DNA from 2 places in the Brucella pseudogrignonensis genome. Region 2 is predicted to be linked to the other one. Evidence: predicted binding sites of a transcription regulator. Region 2 holds the regulator's gene; the other holds the start of a gene.

Region 1 (3,215 bases), on a different contig from region 2:
ACCGCCGCCAAGAATAACGTCAGGCTTCACGTCATACATCATGCCGACAATATCAGCCTTGTCGGAACGCTTGCGCGTATGTGCGACCAGTGCTGCCGGTGTCGCATCCTGAAGTTCGGATGTCGAAACAATGCCGATGGACTTCTTGGTTTCACGACGCATTGCTTCTGCAATGGTTTCAACCTTCGGGTCGTCCTGGCTGTCAGGTGTACGGTCGGCATAAACGCCAAGTGCATTCACGCGTGACTTATGGCCCGTCATGTAAGCCGACATGGTGTTGGCACTGTCAGTCGCAATCGAATGGGTCGACGACGTGCCGATGAAAGCCACAGGTGGAATGTCATCCATGTTGAGACGGCCATTGGCCTTACCCTCGGTCATGCCCTTCGACATGATGCGCGCGCCGGTGCGGTGCGCGACCGAAAGACCGTCAGCGATCAGGAAGATGATGTTCTTGGCTTTGGCTTCATTGCCGGTCGCATAGACATCCCAATTGACAGACTTGGTTTCGTCGCCAGCTGAAACTTCAACCTTGTAATCGCCAGCCTTGCCGATTTTCAGTCCGCGCAGAATAAGAGCAGAGCCCAGAACCTTGTCTTCTGCGCCCTTTTCTTCAGCGGTAAACTCGGCTTTGCTGCCAAATACAGCTTCATAGTCCTGTCCATTGACGGTAACTTTCACGTCCTCTGGCTTAACGACCTTATCGAACTCAACCTTGAAATCGAATGGCGAATTGACAAGGATTGTCGCCCGGTCAATCGGATAGACGGTTGCAGCACCGGCCGCAGTTGTCAGCATTGTTGCTGAGGCGAGAGCTAGAAGCAGTTTGCGCATATCAGAAATCCCCACTGTGTAATGCGTGCGGAGGTCAGATAAGAAAGCTAGATGACACTGGTATAACAATTCGCCGATTAATTTGTAAAACTTGCTTTGCCGGCTATGTTGTTTGATCAGGCAGGTGACATATGATGCTGAAAGCACTGTTAATCGTCACATTGGATATACGCCCTCGGAACAACGCCATGCCCATCCTTGCACGAGAAAAAATTTTCGCTTTGGTCGGTGCGTTTTTTGTTTACCAATTTACCCAGTTCGTCGTGCTCAAGTTTCCTTAGCAGCTGTCATCAAACCTTAATCGTGATGATAATCACCCGTCACAGGGCCCCTTTAAGGACCATTGCGTTTGTTTTCGCAATTTAGGGGGTCCCTTATGCGCCTTGGTTATCTTCTCGCTTCTATTGCCACGATTGCTATGACGTCTTCCGCCATGGCTGACGAGACATTCACCGCTAAACTGGCAGGTCACGCCTATCTGCCAGCTCTGACGCTGATAACACCGCCTGCCGATGCACCCCGCGACGCCTGGGTTTCCGGCAAGTTTACCGGCAAGGCACGCAATGACAAACCAATGAGCGTCATGGGCGATGTCGGCAAGGCCTATGGCAGCCACACCACCGGCATCTCGCTTCCCTTCATCGGCCAACCGGTACAGGGCATGTCAGGTTTCGCGATGAACCGCTCAGCCGATGGCACCATTTTCACACTCACCGACAACGGTTTTGGCACCAAGGCCAACAGCCCGGATGCACTGCTGTTCTTCCACCGCATGAAGCCTGATTTTGAAACCGGCAAGGTTGAGCGCGTGGAATCGGTTTTTCTGCGCGACCCCGACAAGAAAGTGCCGTTCCGCATCGCTTATGAAGGCACCGATGGCCGTTACCTGACGGGTGCGGATTTTGACCCGGAAAGCATTCAGTATCTCAATGACGAGATCTGGATTGGTGATGAGTTTGGCCCTTACATCATTCGCGCTGGTCTCGATGGTCGCGTGAAAGCCGTCTATCCAACCACGCTCGATGGTAAGCAGCTGACAGGACCGGATACAGCGGGCATCGTCGTGCCAGCGGTTGCTGGCAAGGATTATCGCGTTCAGCGTTCGGGCGGTTACGAAGGCATGGCCTTGCAGCCAAAGACCAACCAGCTCTGGGCTATGCTTGAAAAGCCGCTTTTTGACGACAGTGGCAAGCCGGAAGGCGATTTCCTGCGCGTCATCACTTTCGACACCGGCAAGGGCGAATGGACAGGCAATAGCTACCGTTTCCGTCTGGCCGAAGGCGCAACTGCTATCGGTGATTTCAACTTTATTGACGACACCCGCGCGCTGGTCATCGAGCGTGACAATGGCGAAGGCGATCCAAGCCTTGAGTGCAAGACCGACGATCTTTCGGCCTGCTACCCGTTGCCAGCAAAGGTCAAGAACATCGTTCTCGTCGATACATCGAAGATCGACGCAGACGGCTACATCCATCGTATCGGTCATATCAATCTGATGGACATTCAGGACCCTGACAACAAGGCAATCCTGAAGACCGCAGCAGCCCGCGATCTCAAGGGCAAGTTTACCTTCCCGTTCTTCACCATTGAAGACGTGATGCGCGTTGACGATACGCATATCCTGGTCGCCAATGATAATAATCTGCCATTTTCGGGCGGTCGCCAGATTGGCGAAGCTGCGAATAACGAATTTATCCTGCTCGAAGTGGCAGATTTCCTAAACGCCAAGTAAGTCTCGTTCTGAACCACTGGCGGGCACTGCATATTGCCGTGCCCGCTTGCGCATTTTGCAAAATAAAGACATTGCTCAACGCAATAGTTGGCAGACAGCGAAGAGCAGAGAAGCAGAATGACCGTAAGAGAAATCGTCAAATTTCCGGATGCAGCTTTGCGTGCAGCAGCAGCACCTGTCACCGTCTTTGATAATCATCTTCGTGTTCTCGCACAGGACTTGCTCGACACGCTGCGCGCAGCACCCGGCATCGGCATCACAGCTCCGCATATCGGCGTTCTGACGCGTGTGGTGGTGCTTGAGCTTTCCGGCCCCGGCAGCGCCAAGACCTATATCAATCCCGAAATCACATGGGCTTCCGATGAGAAAATTCGTCATCAGGAAGGGAGCGTCTCCATGCCGGGTGTGGTGGACGATGTTGAAAGACATGCCCGCATTCATCTGCGTTATCAGGATATTGATGGCACGGAGCAGACTGAAGAATCTGATGGCTTGCTTGCAGTTTGCCATCAACATGAGATTGACCAGCTCGACGGTATTTTCTGGCTTCAACGCCTTTCAAAGCTCAAGCGCGACCGATTAATTAAGCGATATCACAAGTTACAAAAATAGCGAAAAATCATATGTTATGCTGGCCCCAACATGATGA
Region 2 (3,215 bases):
TGCTTGTACATCTGGCAAAGCTTTGGAATTCATCTTGCGGGTGAGAACGCCCGGCGCAAACTGGTTTTTCTGACCAACAACGCCGCAAATCGTATCAGGATAGCTGCCCGATGCGAGACGGTTCATCACAACTGTGCCGACGGCCATCAAGCCATCTGGACTCGACCGATTGGATTCGAAAAACATAGCACGCTCAAGGCATTCTCTGTCTCTGGCCGTGTATGTGAACGTCTTAACGCCATTGACCGTTTTGACATGGCTCGTTGCAACCGTCTTTTCGGTCTTGGCCTTGTTTGTACCGCCAGTCGTCGTGCAGCCCGTCACCAGAAAAGGTGCTACGATCAGACCAAGAATAACCGGCAGTTTCCATTTACGAGCGCGCATCAACGGCTCAATCTCTTAATTAGGCGCATCATTACGACCCTTAACTGATCCAGTCTGTTTTCACTTTTAGAGCGCCTTCAAGGCGCTGCAAAATCAGGCTGGCGTTCAAGCCAAATCGAACGAAAATTAAAATTCAAACGTTCTGCTAATCTTCTTAGAGTGCAAGGATTAAGAATTTTTCGGCAAAAACAAGGCAAAAAATCATATTTCAAATTGAAGCTGATATTGAAACCGAAAGACTCAAGAGCTCAAAACTGAAAACAATAATCAGCGCTAAGCCATTCTAAATTATTAACAAATCATTAACGCAACCATTCAAATCTTATAAGCTATTGATTACACGCGATTCAATTGCGGTGCAGCTTGCACCATAGAGCTGCCTTAATTCGTGGATGCTGTAAAATCCTGCTAAGTCATAGAAATCGGCGCTGAAAAAACCTCAACGTGCGCCTCTCACGCGCTTAACGTCCTGTGTGAGTCAAATCTTTGAAATGAACTGTAACATCGTGTGATACGGTCCATTATGGAACGAATTATCATCGACAACACGAATCGGAACGGATCATTTCCTAACAAAAATGGCCCGTTTCCTTTCAGGTAACGAGCCATACAAAATCTATTCGATAAACCTGAAGATCAGCCGAACGAATAGCCAGCGCCGCGCACCGTGCGGATCGGATCAAGCGTGCGGCCAATATTGATCGCTTTACGCAGACGTCCGACATGCACATCGACCGTGCGATCATCGACATAAATATCCGGACCCCAGACACCATCCAACAGCTGACTGCGCGAGAAAACGCGGCCCGGGGACATCATGAAATATTCTAGCAAGCGAAACTCTGTCGGCCCTAAGCGGATTTCTTTTTCCTTGCGATAAACGCGGTGCTGCTGACGATCGAGAACTAGCTCTCCGACTTTGAGCACATGCGACAAAACACTTGGATTGGCGCGGCGCAGCATGGCTTTAACACGCGCGAGCAATTCCGGGGTCGAGAACGGTTTGACCACATAATCATCGGCACCAACGCTCAAGCCGCGAACACGTTCGCTTTCTTCGCCGCGTGCAGTCAGCATGATCACCGGAAGACGCTCGGTTTCTGGCCACTGACGCAGACGTCGGCACAATTCGATGCCTGATACACCCGGCAACATCCAGTCGAGGATAAGAAGATCCGGCACGTTTTCGCGCAGCGCAATTTCGGCTTCGTCGCCGCGCAAGATCGTATCGACGTGGTAGCCCTCGGCTTCGAGATTATAGCGCAACAAAACGCTCAGCGCTTCTTCGTCTTCAACCACAGCAATCTTGGGTGCCTGTGACATGCAATGTTTCCTATTGAGTTAAGCGTGGCGACACATACAACTCCCCCGTTCAGCCGCGTGCCGCCGCGTTTTCTTACATATGCAAATGGCTCGCTGCATGCTTACAGCAAGCCATGTTTTCAGGATTTACGCGCCTCGTCCACGACAATACCGTGGCTCAGGTCTTCTTTCGGGCGTTCCGCAGGCATCTGCAGGCCGGTCACGATGTAATAGACCGTTTCTGCGATGTTGGTTGCGTGATCGCCAATACGCTCAATGTTCTTCGCGCAGAACAGAAGATGCGTGCAGGCCGAAATATTGCGCGGATCTTCCATCATATAAGTGAGCAGCTCGCGGAACAGCGAGGTGTACATCGCGTCAATTTCATCATCCCGATCACGAACAACATTGATCTGCTGGACGGAGCGCGTTGCATAGGCATCGAGCACATCTTTCAACTGTGTCAGAGCCAGCTCAGCAAGTGTTTCAAGCCCTCGATAAAGCTTGCCCGGCTGGCGCGATTCCGAAACAGCCGCAACGCGCTTGGCAATGTTCTTACCAAGATCTCCCACGCGCTCCAAATCAGCAGAGATGCGGATCGAGCCGATGATTTCTCGCAGATCAACAGCCATTGGCTGGCGCTTGGCAATGATCATGACGGCCTTATCGTCAATCTCGCGCTCGCTTGCATCAAGAATGAGATCGTCGGAAATAACGCGCTGTGCCAGTGCGTTATCGGCATTGACAATGGCTGCAACCGACTGTTCGACCATGCGTTCCGCATGACCGCCCATTTCGGCGATCTTGTGGGTCAGGAACTGGAGTTCTTCGTCGTATGCGCTAACAGTATGCTGGGACGCCATAATAGACCTCTCGATTAAAAATGCAGGAAGCGGAACCGCAATGGGCTCCGGCTTTTGCTGAAATAGTGTTTAGCCAAAACGACCAGTGATATAGTCCTGCGTGCGCTTCTCGGTCGGTGCCGTGAACATCACATCCGTATCGCCAACTTCCACCAGATTACCCAGATGGAACATCGCCGTGCGCTGTGAAACGCGTGCAGCCTGCTGCATCGAGTGGGTCACGATGACGATGGTGTAGTTCTGGCGCAACTCGTCGATCAGCTCTTCAACCTTTGCGGTTGCAATCGGATCGAGTGCCGAGCAAGGCTCGTCCATGAGGATCACTTCCGGGCTGACAGCAATCGCGCGTGCAATGCACAGACGCTGCTGCTGACCACCGGAAAGACCGGTTCCTGCATCGTGCAGACGATCCTTCACCTCTTCAAAAAGGCTGGCCTTCTTCAAGCTTGTGACAACGATTTCTTCGAGATCGGTCTTGTTACGTGCGAGACCATGAATGCGCGGGCCATAAGCCACGTTTTCAAAGATCGACTTCGGAAACGGATTTGGCTTCTGGAACACCATGCCAACACGGGCACGCAGTTCAACAACATCGATCTTTGGATCGTAGATGTCTTCGTTGTCCAGTGTGATATTGCCGGTGATGCGGCACCCTTCAATCGTATC

The links. The regulator PhoB, encoded in region 2, activates phosphate uptake and scavenging genes when phosphate is short. The targets are predictions, from matches to a motif close to TGTCATNNANCTGTCAT.
Positions count from the first base shown of each region.
Region 1: a site for PhoB is predicted at 1,120-1,136, ahead of RI570_RS13060 (esterase-like activity of phytase family protein). Genes of this name have one in related genera too.

Region 1 is NZ_JAVLAT010000002.1:367,406-370,620, reverse strand. Features, by position in the region: gene RI570_RS13065 (alkaline phosphatase) at 1-834, opposite strand, end outside; gene RI570_RS13060 (esterase-like activity of phytase family protein) at 1,211-2,566, shown strand; gene RI570_RS13055 (peptide deformylase) at 2,684-3,178, shown strand; gene RI570_RS13050 (Lrp/AsnC family transcriptional regulator) at 3,193-3,215, opposite strand, start outside.
Region 2 is NZ_JAVLAT010000001.1:1,376,900-1,380,114, reverse strand. Features, by position in the region: gene RI570_RS06715 (cell wall hydrolase) at 1-387, opposite strand, end outside; gene phoB (phosphate regulon transcriptional regulator PhoB) at 1,021-1,707, opposite strand; gene phoU (phosphate signaling complex protein PhoU) at 1,827-2,549, opposite strand; gene pstB (phosphate ABC transporter ATP-binding protein PstB) at 2,619-3,215, opposite strand, start outside.